2 regions of the Rhodoferax sp. BAB1 genome follow, and region 1 is predicted to be linked to the other one. Evidence: riboswitches for the same ligand, from Rfam matches in the RefSeq annotation. Region 1 holds a riboswitch; the other holds the start of a gene.

What was found. Region 1 has a riboswitch for cobalamin ahead of HTY51_RS07065 (TonB-dependent receptor domain-containing protein). Riboswitches for the same ligand answer to the same signal wherever they lie in the genome.
Region 2: another riboswitch for cobalamin. It lies ahead of HTY51_RS02175 (acyl-CoA thioesterase); the one in region 1 lies ahead of HTY51_RS07065 (TonB-dependent receptor domain-containing protein).

The regions. Positions count from the first base shown of each region.
Region 1 covers NZ_CP054424.1:1,459,657-1,465,910, forward strand. Annotated here, with positions in the region: gene HTY51_RS07055 (cell division protein ZapA) at 354-689, opposite strand; gene zapB (cell division protein ZapB) at 686-916, opposite strand; cobalamin riboswitch at 967-1,203, shown strand; gene HTY51_RS07065 (TonB-dependent receptor domain-containing protein) at 1,273-3,153, shown strand; gene HTY51_RS07070 (cobalamin-binding protein) at 3,163-3,984, shown strand; gene HTY51_RS07075 (ABC transporter substrate-binding protein) at 3,977-4,858, shown strand; gene HTY51_RS07080 (iron ABC transporter permease) at 4,855-5,874, shown strand; gene HTY51_RS07085 (ABC transporter ATP-binding protein) at 5,871-6,254, shown strand, end outside.
Region 2 covers NZ_CP054424.1:432,777-439,030, forward strand. Annotated here, with positions in the region: gene HTY51_RS02160 (cation-translocating P-type ATPase) at 1-1,607, opposite strand, end outside; gene HTY51_RS02165 (YnfA family protein) at 1,702-2,043, shown strand; gene cadR (Cd(II)/Pb(II)-responsive transcriptional regulator) at 2,061-2,528, shown strand; gene HTY51_RS18825 (GNAT family N-acetyltransferase) at 2,800-3,297, opposite strand; gene HTY51_RS02175 (acyl-CoA thioesterase) at 3,278-4,069, opposite strand; cobalamin riboswitch at 4,225-4,430, opposite strand; gene metE (5-methyltetrahydropteroyltriglutamate--homocysteine S-methyltransferase) at 4,436-6,254, opposite strand, start outside.

The DNA of each region.
Region 1 (6,254 bases):
GGCGCGCGGAGTGTAGGTGTCTGCAAGTGCCACCAGGCCGCATCCTGAACCGGGGTTCAGGTGGGCGAGGTCAGCGTTGGCTTTGGGTTCATCTGACGCGAGACGATCACGCTAGCCAGGCAATTTCCAAGCCCGGGCTCAATGAGCATTGGTTCAAGGAATTTAAAGCCCGATGGCATTGCAGACCAGGCCATTGTAGTGGGATGCCAGAAAGATGCTGGCGACTTTTGCGCAACGCGACGTACGCGGGGCTTTGACGCAGGACACCGTGGAACCGGCTCGGCCGGGCCACCGGTGTCGCCCCCTTGAGGGTGGGAGGCCTGGCCACACGCAGTGGGCCAGCCACGGGGGGGTCAGATGAGCTGGCCGTCCTGGCCCAGCGCGACATCGAGGCGCTCGATCAGCGTGCCCAGCACGGCGTTGTCGTCGGCGCGGGGGACGATGGCGCTGGCCGCACGCGGGGCCGCTGCCACCGCCGGCGTGCCGCGGTCGCTCAGGTCGAAGGCCAGGTTCAGCGCGGCCAGCACGGCGATGCGGTCGCGCGCCTTGACCTTGCCGGCATCACGGATCTTGCACATGGCGGTGTCCACGCGCTCCACGGCTTCGAGCAGGCTGGCCTCGCCGCCTTCGGGGCAGCCCAGCAGATAACTCTGCCCCATGATCTGCACTTCGAGTTGTTTCGTGCTCATGCGGCGTCCTTGTGGCTGTCGGACTCGGCCGGCTCGGACAGGCGCTCCAGCAGCGCATCCACGCGTGACCGTGCCGCCCCCAGGCGCGACTTGAGCTGGTCGCGCTCCGCCGTCAGCGCATCGAGCTGGTCGGTGAGCAGTTCGTTGGTGCGCTGCAGTTCCGCATGGCGCACCAGCAGGCGCTCGACACGCTCGACCAGTTGTTCGATTTGGGACGGATTTGTCATGGGGCTTTCAAATTTGTCTTGCAATTGTAGGGTTTACGCAAGATTTCGAAAGTAAAATCACGATCGTTGGTGCTCGCGGTGTGGTTCACATGCCGCAGTTCAACGGGAAGCAGGAGGGAGAGCCAACCCGGCAAACCTAACCTGCGCTGCCCCCGCAACGGTAAGTGGACGTGTCGCCAGACACCGCTTTCATCACTTAGCCACTGGATGCCCTGAACAAGCAGCCGGGAAGGCGATGAAGGTTGTTTCCATCAGCCCGGATACCGGCCAATGAGGTGGTTGTGCGCCTGCGCGCAACCGTGACGTCCATGCCCTGGCGGGGAAGCCGGGGAGGGCTTGTGTCCGTATCCATCATCATGAAAATCCGTCTCCAGCCGACGCGCCTTGCCGTCCTGTCCTGCCTTGCCGTCCTGCACCTGCCCTCACCGGCGCAAACCGTGGCCCAGCTCGGTGTCACCGTCGTGACCGCCGCCCGGGTCGAACAGCCCCTGGCCGAGGTCCTGCCCTCGGTCTCCGTCATCACGCGCGAGGATATCGACCGCGCGCAGGCCGCCTCGCTGGCCGACCTGCTGCAGGGCGAGGCCGGTTTCGAATTCGGCCGCAACGGCGGCCCCGGCAACGTGACCTCCTTCTTCCTGCGCGGCGCGGCCAGCACCAACCTCGTGATCATGATCGACGGTGTGCGCACCCTGGTCGACGGCTGGGGCAACCTTTCGGCCATCGACCTGCCGCTGTCGCAGATCGAGCGCATCGAGTTGCTGCGCGGCAATGCCAGCGCCCTTTACGGCGAGGCCGCCGTGGGCGGCGTCATCCAGATCTTCACCCGTGAGGTCGGCGACCAGCCCGGGGCCTACGGCACGGTCACGGCCGGCAGCCGCGGCAGCCGTGGCCTGACCGCCGGCTACGCCGCCCGGGACGGCGACCTGGGCCTGCGCCTGGACGCAGGCGCCGAGCACACCGATGGTTTTTCGGCCATGAACCCGGCGCAGAACACGCGTGTCAACCCGGATCGCGATGCGATCGACCGCCAGCATTTTTCTGGCAAGCTGACCCAACAGGTTTCGCGCGACCTCACGCTGGGCGTGTATGCCAACGTGGTTCGCACCAAGGTGGATTTTGACGATGGCAGCAGCCCGGCCGTGGCCACCGACGTCCAGCAGCTGCAGCGCGAGACCGCCTTGCTCAATGTCTATGCCGAAGGCCGGCTCAGCCCCGACTGGCGCAGCCGGATCGACCTGAGCCGCACCACCCTGACCCTGCTGGACGAACTGAATGGCCAGCCCAATCAGGGGGCCTACACGGCAGGGCGCAGCACCGGGCAGCAGAACGCGCTGCGCTGGTTCAACAGCTACGCCCAGGGGGCGGACCGGGTGTTCAACTTCGGCGTCGAGTCCGGCGACGAGGCCTATACCTCGGACGCCACGAGCTCCGGCTACCGCGCCCAGCGCCGCATGTTCGGTGCCTTCGCCGGCGTCAACCAGACTTTCGGCGCGTTATCGCTGCAGGGCAATCTGCGCATGGACAGCGTGGAGGTGAACAAGCTCGACACCATCTACGCACGTCGCTGGGAAGCCACCTCGGGCCTGCTCGGTCTGGGCTGGCGGCTGTCCGATGCCTGGCGGCTGACCGGCAGCGTGTCCACGGGCTTTCGCGCGCCCAGCGCGGGGGAGCTCTCCAACAACATCGACCTCAAGCCCGAGACGCACCGCAGCAGCGAAGCCGGCGTGGCCTGGGCGCGGGGCACCGACAGCCTGCGCCTGGTGGCCTTCCAGACCCGCACCGACGACGCGATCTACTGGCAGAGCGTCTCGCCCTGGACGCCGGTCAACATCGGCAAGGTGCGCAACAGCGGCGTGGAGCTCAGTGGCCGCGCCTTATGGCTGGGCAACCAGATCCGTTATGCCCTGGTCAGCCAGGACCCCTGGAACGAAAGCGACGGCACGCGGCTGGCGCGACGCGCGCGTGACTACGGCTCGCTGGAGGTCTCCCGCCTGATCGGGGCCACCACGGCCGGCATGCGGTTCAACGCCTTCGGTGACCGCTACGACAGCGGGGCGCCCGGCCGTACGCTGGCCGGCTACGCCACCGTCGCGCTTTATGCGTCGCGGCCCCTGAGTCGCGACTGGACGGTTCGCGTCAAGGCCGAGAACCTCTTTGACCGCACCTACCAGCTGGCCTATGGCTACAACACCCCGCCGTCCGGGGTCTGGGTTACGCTGGCCTACCAGCAACACTGAAGCTCGCGTGTGAACCCAGCCGCCGCCCCGCCGGACCTCGGCCCCCAACGCATCGTCTGCCTGACCGAGGAGACGACGGAGTGGCTCTACCTGCTGGGCGAGGAGCGGCGCATCGTGGGCATCTCGGGCTACACGGTGCGCCCGCCGCGTGCGCGCCAGGAGAAACCACGCGTCAGCGCCTTCCTGAGCGCGAAGATCGACAGGATCCTCGCGCTGCAGCCCGACTGCGTGTTCGGCTTCTCCGACCTGCAGGCCGACATCGCCGCCGCGCTGATCCGCCACGGCGTGCCGGTCACGGTGTTCAACCAGCGCAGCGTGGCCGGGATCTTTTCCATGATGTACCAGGTCGCCGCCATGGTGGGGCAGGCCGGGCAGGGGCTGCAGCGCATCGCAGCCCTGCAGGCGCGGCTTGACGCCATCCGCACGGCCACCGCCGCCCTGCCGCGCCGGCCGCGTGTCTTTTTCGAGGAATGGGACGAGCCCCCCATCAGCGCCATCCGCTGGGTGTCCGAACTCATCGCCATCGCCGGCGGCGACGACATCTTTCCCGAGCTGGCCGTGCAGGCCCTGGGCAAGGACCGCATCGTGGCCGACCCGCAGGAGATCGTGCGCCGCGCGCCCGACATCATCATCGGCTCCTGGTGTGGCAAGAAATTCCGCCCCGAGAAGGTGGCCGCCCGCGCCGGCTGGCAAAGCGTGCCGGCCGTGTTGGACCGGCAGCTCTTCGAGATCAAGTCCGCCGACATCCTGCAGCCCGGCCCGGCCGCGCTCAGCGACGGTGTGGAGCAGCTGCACCGCCTCGTCATAGCCTGGGGCGAGTCTCATGCGTGAAGGCCTGCGCCTCTGGCTCCTCCTGGCCCTGCTGCTGGCGGCGCAGATGGCGCACGCCGCCATCGAGCTCACCGACGACCGCGGCGAACGCGTCACCCTGGAGCGGCCGCCGCAGCGCATCGTCAGCCTGCTGCCCTCGCTGACCGAGACCGTCTGCGCCCTGGGCCAGTGCCAGCGCCTGGTGGGGGTGGACCGTTATTCCAACCACCCGGCCAGTGTGCGTGCGCTGCCACGGGTCGGCGGCGGCCTCGACCCCAGCGTCGAGGCGGTCGTGGCCCTCCAGCCCGACCTGGTGCTGCTGGCCACGTCCTCGCGTGCCGCGCAGCGCCTGCAGTCTCTGGGGCTGGCCGTGGCCGCCTTCGAGCCGCGCAATCACGCCGGCGTCTTGCGCGTGCTGGAGCAGGTGGGCCAGCTGCTGGGCGTGCCCTCGCAGAGCGGGGCGCAGCGCGTCTGGCGTGAGATCGAGGCCGAGATGAATGCCGCCGCGCAGTCGCTGCCTGCTGCCGCCCGCGGCACGCGTGTCTATTTCGAGGTCAACAGCGGCCCCTATGCGGCCAGCGAAGCCTCCTTCATCGGCGAGACCCTGGCGCGCCTGGGCGCGCGCAACATCGTGCCGGGCGAACTGGGGCCTTTCCCCAAGCTCAATCCCGAATTCGTGGTGCGTGCCGATCCCGACCTCATCATGGTCGGCGACAGCAATGCGGCAGCCATGATGCGCCGCCCGGGCTGGGCCGGCCTGCGCGCCATCCGCGCCCAGCGCATCTGCGCCTACACGCCGCAGCAGTCCGACGTGCTGGTGCGCGCCGGTCCGCGCATGGCCGAAGGCGCGCGCCTCATGGCCGCGTGCCTGAGCGGCCGGGGAGTGCAACCATGACCGAGAACACGCGCCAGCAGCGCCGTGCCCTGGTGCTGGGCATGGTGCTGCTGTTGCTCACCGCGGTTCTGCTGCTGCTGGGTGCCAGCGTGGGCAGTACCGGACTGGAGAGCCTGCACAGCATGCGCAGCGATGCGCTGGCCTGGCAGATCGTCTGGGACATCCGTGTGCCGCGTACGCTGGGGGCCTGGCTGGCCGGGGCCCTGCTGGGCCTGGCCGGCGCCATCGCCCAGGGCCTGTTCCGCAACCCGCTGGCCGACCCCTACCTGCTGGGCAGCGCTGCGGGCGCCGCCCTGGGCGTGGCGCTGGCGCTGGTCCTGCTCGGCGCCGGTGCGCCGCTGCTCGCGCCCTGGCTGCGCCAGCTGGGCCTGACCGGTGCCGCCTTCATCGGCGCCGCCGCCGCCGTGCTGCTCACGCTGTTGCTGGCACGCGGCGTGCAGCACACCCTGCGCCTGCTGCTGGCAGGCGTGGTGGTGGGTGTGGTGCTGGGCGCCCTGAGTTCGCTCATCATGCTGCTGGTGCCCGAAGTGATGCAGACCCTGCAGGCCTTCATCCTGGGCTCGACCGCCTTCGTCGACTGGGCGGCCTGTGCCCTGATGGCCGGTGTGCTGCTGCCGGGCCTGCTGCTGGCCTGGGCCGGCAGCCGTGTGCTGGACGCGCTGAGCCTGGGCGAGGCGACCGCGACCAGCCTGGGCCTGCCGGTGGCCACGCAACGCGCGGTGCTGGTCGTGGTGCTGGCCCTGGCCACAGGCACGGCCGTGGCGCAGACCGGGCTGATCGGTTTCGTCGGCCTGGCCGCACCGCACCTGGTGCGCTCCGTGACCAGGACCACGCATGGCCGCCTCATCCTCTTGTCCAGCCTGATGGGCGGCGTGCTGCTGATGACGGCCGACACCCTGGCCCGTGGCCTGCTGGCGCCGCAGGAGCTGCCCGTGGGCGTGCTCACCGCCGTGCTCGGTGGTGCTTATCTGCTTTGGCTCATGCACCGCCAGGGCGTGCAGGGGAGGGGCGCATGAAGCCGCACGCGCTCAGTGCCCGCGCCTTGCAGGCCCGCCTGGGCGAGGCCGAGGTGCTGCACGGCATCGACCTCGATTTGCCGGTGGGCCGCTGGACCAGCATCGTCGGCCCCAATGGCGCGGGCAAATCGACTCTGCTCAAGGTGCTGGCGCAGCTGCTGCCCGCCGAAGGCCGCGTGAGCCTGCTGGGCCAGCCGCTGGACAGCCTGGACCGTCGCGCCCGCGCGCGGCAGCTGGCCTGGCTGGGCCAGAACGGCAGTGCGGGCGACGACCTCACCGTGTTCGACGTGGCCCTGCTGGGCCGCCTGCCGCACCAGGCCTGGCTGGCGCCGCCCGGCGCGGCCGACCTGGCCGCGGTGGAGCAGGCCCTGCGCGCCACC
Region 2 (6,254 bases), 1.0 Mb from region 1:
TGCTCAGCCAGGCGTGCTTCAATGGCCGGGCTGCACAGGCCCCGCTCTTCAATCAGGCGATGGTTGCCCAGGATCAGCGTCTGCCCGTCGCTGAGGGCTTGTATGCCCCGGCCAGGCAAGGCCGTGAACTGCTCCAGTTGTCCAATGCTCCGATCCAGACCTTGCGCGATGGCCTTGGACACGGGGTGATCCGAGTGGCCCGCCAAGGCACCCGCCCAACGCAACACCTCTGCCTGCGGTATCGGCGAGGGCTGCACCTCGGTTGCCACCAGTTTGGGCTTGCCCTCTGTGATGGTGCCGGTCTTGTCCAGAGCGATGACCTTGATCTTGTGGGCGCCTTCCAGGTAGACCCCGCCTTTGATGAGGATGCCACGTCGCGCCGCTGCAGCAAGGCCGCTGACCACCGTGACCGGCGTGGCAATCACCAGGGCGCAGGGGCAGGCGATGACGAGCAGAACCAGGGCCTTGTAGAGGGCCTCCATCCAACCGATGCCCATGAGCCAGGGGGTCAACAACGCCACGGCCACAGCAAGCGCAAACACTGCCGGGGTGTAGATGGCGGCGAAGCGGTCCACAAACTGTTGAGTCGGCGCGCGGCTGCCCTGAGCCTGTTCCACAGCCTGGATGATCCGGGCCAGCGTGGTGTTGCTGGCGGCAGCGGTCACGCGCATTTCGAGCGCGCCGGTGCCGTTGATGGTGCCTGCGAAGACCAGGTCACTCACAGCCTTGTCGATGGGCATGCTCTCGCCGGTCACGGGTGCCTGATTGACCGCGCTGTTGCCGGAGGTGATCATGCCGTCGAGCGGGATGCGTGCGCCAGGTTTGACCCGCACGATGGCATTCAGTGCCACATCAGCCGCAGCCACCTCCTTCCATTCGCCATCGGGCTGTTTGACCTCAGCCGTATCCGGCGTGAGATCCAGCAGGCTCTTGATCGCATTGCGCGCCCGGTCCACGGCCCGCGCCTCGATAAGTTCAGCAATAGCGTAGAGAGCCATCACCATGGCCGCTTCGGGCCACTGGCCGATCAGGAAGGCGCCTGTCACAGCCACCGTCATCAGGGCGCTGATGTTCAGCCGCCCCTGCCGCAGCGCGGTAAAGCCCTTGCGGTAGGTTGAAAAGCCGGCCAACCAGATGGCCGCCGCAGCCAGTGCCATGCCGGCCCCTTTGTAGACAGCGGTCTCGGGCGCAAAAAAGTCCAGCAGCTCAGCGGCGATGGCCAGCAGCAGGGAAGCGCCCAGACGCCCCAGCCCTTCGGCCATGGGGGCGTGCTGATCAGCCTGTTCAAATGGAGTCACGGGCTGGGGATCAAAGCCGGCCTGCCGGATGGCGTCCAGGGCGCGCGGCAGGACTTCAGCGGGGGCATCGATGCGCAGGGTGCGCGCCGATAGCTGGAAGCCCAGGCCCCGCACGCCGCCGATGCCTGCCAGCGCATTCCGGATCTCACTTTCCTCGGATGCGCAATCCATGGTCGGAATGCGGAAAACCGTGCCGGAGGTGCCGGGCGGTCCACCCTCGATGCGTACGGGCGCGGACGGGCTGCTGCAGCCGCTATCGCAAGCGCGTCCGAGATCCTTGCCCGGCTCTGAGGTGTTCTGTCGTTGCATTTCTACTCCTTGTTGAACGGAATTAGAAACCCTATAGCGGCTACAGAGTCAAGCCGCTAAGATGCAATAACCCTGACACCCTATCCGCCTTGCCATGCTTGAAGCCCTGCGCGTCTCTGTTCTTTTCGTCCTCACCGCCGTGGCGGAGATCGTAGGCTGCTACCTGCCCTGGCTGGTGCTGGTCCAGGGTCGCACCCCATGGCTGCTGTTGCCAGCGGCGTTGGCCTTGGCGTTTTTTGCCTGGCTGCTCACGCTTCATCCACAGGCCGCCGGTCGCACCTATGCGGCTTATGGTGGTGTCTATGTGGTGGTGGCGCTGCTGTGGCTCTGGCGTGTGGATGGTGTCGCACCCACACGCTGGGACATTTTGGGGGGTACCATTTGCCTGCTGGGCATGGCCCTGATTGCTTTCCAGCCTCGAACGGTTGCAGCCTGACCCGGGAGACGTACATGATGAAGATCGGTGATCTGTCCAAACGGACCCAGACCCAGGTCGAGACCATTCGGTACTACGAGCATGAAGGTCTGCTCCCCGAGCCGGAGCGTACGGAAAGCAACTACAGAATCTATGGTGAGGTCCATGCCGAAAGGCTGGCCTTCATCCGCCATTGCCGCAGTCTGGACATGACGCTGGATGAAATTCGGCAGTTGCTGCGCTTCAAGGACGACCCCGCATCGGACTGCGGTGACGTTAATGAGCTTCTGGATGCTCACATGGGTCATGTGGCTGACCGGATCCGGGAACTGCGTGCTCTGGAGAAACAGCTCAAGAGCCTGCGTGAGCGTTGCTGCGATGCTCAGCTTGCCGCAAACTGCGGAATTCTCGGTGAGTTGTCTAGGCCGACCGACGATAAAGATTCGAAAGACTCTCCAAAGAGTCACGTCCGCAAATCTCACCTTGCCGTTGCGGGAAAAGGTTGATTTGCTATCTACCGGCTGGCTGGCTCAATGACCGCATTGGCGCCGAGACCGTGAACTCAGCGCGCACAGACGACCGGCCGCAACCGCTGCAATCCGATCGTTGGCTGCTGTGATTTCCGCTCTAGGCTGACTGCAGTCACTTGACTTCGGAGCGTCAATGACTGCTGCCATCGACACCAGTCACTGAGCAGCTCGCTGACTGGGTGGCCGCTATCGGGGCCCATGAATTAGCGTTGTTGAACCTTCGCTCCTTGCTAAAGCAGATATTGAATCAGCGCCTACCAGCCCGTTTCGGAGTTGCCGGGACCGTGCTGTGCGGTGCTGCTGTTGCCAACCTCAGTTGCTGTCCCTGCCACTGCACACCATAGCCTAGCCGCTTTGCCATGGCGTAGACGGCCGCGTGGCCGTGCTGGCATACCAGTCGCCGTACGTCGGGCATCTGACCCAAGGCCGTAGCTAGCAGGGTCGTGCCCACGCCCCGACCATGCAGGGCGGCGGCCACTGTGAGGGCAAGTTCCCAACTGCCAAGCCGGCGTGTGGGGGTGAGCTGAAGCACGGCGACCAAGCCTAGGTCTCCCGGAAGCCAAGCCCCCAAGCATCGTTGCCGCTCCCAGGCCAAGCGAGCCACCCAGCGCAGCAGGGCCTCGTCGCTGAGCGTGGCGCCGAAGCGAGAGTACCGGTGCTCGGCCGGGAGGGCCAGCAGGTGCAGGCCCAGCGCACCACGGTGCACGGGCAGCAGCGGCGAGATCTCAAGCCTCGATGGCCACATAAGTCAGCGGGGCCGAGGCGCAGAGCCGGCGTTCGCCGCTACTCGACGACTCAGCCCACATATCTACCTGCACACGGATGGAGCGCCGGCCGGTGCCGATAACGCGGGCCGTGACCTCGACCACATCCCCCACCCTCGCCGAGGCGACGAAGTCCAGCTGTTCGGTGCCCGCCATCACCACGGGTCGACGCACCTGGCGCGTGGCGGCCACGAAACCGGCCTTGGCCATCCAGGCCATGGCGGGACCGCCGTGCAGCACGCCGCGGTGGTTCACATGGCCAGGGAAGACGATCTCAGCCACGGTGGCGCAGGCCATGGCCGTGTTTTCGGCACCGGCCTCATGCCTGGCCTGCGCCACCTCGGCTGCCTCAGCTGCATCGGCGGGCGCCTCGTCAGCCTGGCGCACCATCACGAACTCACCCGAGAGGCAGTGGGTACGTGCACCGCTGAGCAGGTCTTCGGCGATCAGGCGGGTGTCTACGGTGACGGACCGGCGGCCCCGCTGCAGCACCTCGGCGCGGCACTCCACCAGATGGCCCGCAGGCGCTGGTGCGGCAAAGTCCAGCCGGCTCACCGCGGCCGTGACCACGGAACCACGCAGCACCTTGCTGCCCACGATGAAGGCCATGCGGTCGAGCATGGACAGGGCCGCACCGCCGAACAGGGTGCCGTGGTGGTTGGATTGATCGGGCCAGACCATGTCGACCACGACCAGGGACATGTTGGGGGTGTCCGCGGGCGCGGACGTTTCGGGCTCAACGAGTACAGACAAGGTGCTTCCTCCGGTTAAGAAGGCGGGAGCACGGCAAAACCAGGCGCAACGCACGCGGACACGGCCACACGCGCTGACCCGAAGACGCAGGCGCGCGGAAGACGAAGGCAGGACGAAGCACCACCGATCTTGCTCGAGGACACCCCGCCCCATGCACAATCACATCGCCCCGTGGCAGGTCTCCTGGCTCTCGGGTCGTCGTCCGCTGCGGCCTTCCCGGCATATAGCCAGTGGTTGTCAGGCAGCGGACTCGCCGATCACAGTTGCGGGGGCAGCCACAGCTTGGATGGCGTGTCCATCCCTCTGTCGTTCCCTTTTCATTCCTGCTGTTGGGCAGGAAACCGCGAGGCGAGTTCAGTATACGTCCTAGGCTGCGACGGTGGCGCGCAGCTGACGCGCCGCGCCCACCATATGCGTCAGCGCTGGCAACACCTCGGACCACTGCCGGGTCTTGAGGCCACAGTCCGGGTTCACCCAGAGGCGTTCGGCCGGAATGCGCTCGGCGGCCTTGCGCATCAGCTGCACCATGTGTTCCTGCGTCGGGATGTTGGGTGAGTGGATGTCGTAGACGCCGGGGCCGATCTCGTTCGGGTACTTGAAGTGGTCGAAGGCATCTAGCAGCTCCATGTCCGAACGTGAGGTCTCGATGGTGATGACATCGGCATCCATGTCGGCGATCGAGGCAATGATGTCGTTGAACTCCGAATAGCACATATGGGTGTGGATCTGCGTCTCGTCACGCACGCCGTTGGCCGTGATTCGGAAGGACTCCACCGCCCAGTCCAGATAGACCTTCCATTGAGAACGACGCAGCGGCAGGCCTTCGCGCAGCGCGGCCTCGTCGATCTGGATCACTTGCACGCCGGCCCGCTCCAGGTCCAGCACCTCCTCGCGGATAGCCAGCGCCAGCTGTTTGCAGGACAGCGCACGCGGCTGGTCGTCACGCACAAAGGACCAGTTGAGGATGGTCACCGGGCCCGTGAGCATGCCTTTCATGGGCTTGGCCGTGAGCGATTGCGCGTAGCGTATCCACTCCACCGTCATCGCCTTGGGGCGGCTGATGTCACCGAAGAGGATGGGCGGCTTCACGCAACGCGAACCATAGGACTGCACCCAGCCGAACTGGCTGAAGGCATAGCCCTCAAGCTGCTCACCAAAGTACTCCACCATGTCGTTGCGCTCGGCCTCGCCGTGCACCAGCACGTCCAGGCCCAGGGCCTCCTGCTCGCGCACGCTGCGTTCAATCTCCTTTTTCATCGCAGCCTGGTAGCCGGTCTCGTCCAGGCGGCCGGCCTTGAACTCGCTGCGTGCATGGCGGATCTCGGCCGTCTGCGGGAAGGAGCCGATGGTGGTGGTCGGGTAGACAGGCAGTTGCAGCAGGGCGGCCTGCTTGGGTGCGCGCTGGGCATAGTTGTGTTCACGCTGGCCCAGGCTGTCGCTGATCGTGGCCACGGCGGCCTGCACAGCCGGGTTGTGCACACGCGGTGAAGTGCGCCGTGCAACCAGCGCGGCCTGGTTGGTGGTAAGCGCGTCTTGCACCGCAGCGCGCCCCTCACGCAGGGCGGTGCCCAGCACCTGCAGCTCATCGAGCTTCTGCAAGGCAAAGGCCAGCCAGGATTTCACCTCGGCATCGAGCTTCTGTTCATTGTCCAGGTCTACCGGTACATGCAGCAGCGAACACGTGGGGGCGATCCACAGGCGGTCACCCAGGCGTGCGCTGAGCGGCTCCAGCCAGTCGAGCACCGCGTTCAGATCGGTCTTCCAGATATTGCGGCCGCTGATCACCCCCAGCGACAGCACCTTGTGCGCCGGCAACAGATTCAGCACGGGCAGCACGTCGTCACGGCCCTGGACCGCATCGATGTGCAAGCCGGCCACGGGCAGGTTGGCAGCCAGATAGCCATTCTCCAGCAGGGGACCGAAGTAGGTCGCCAACAGCAGCTGGACCTTGCAGCTCTTGAGCTGGTGGTAGGCGGTGTTGTAGGCGTGTTGCCAGTCAGCATCGAGCTCGGTCACGAGCAGGGGCTCGTCGATCTGCACCCAGGTCACGCCCTGCGCGGCCAGGGTCTCCAGCAGTTGGGCATAGACGTCGAGCAGGCGAGGCAGCAGGGCCAGCTTGTCGGAATCATCCTTGGCTTTTCCGATGGCGAGGTAAGTGACGGGCCCGACGATGACCGGCTTGACC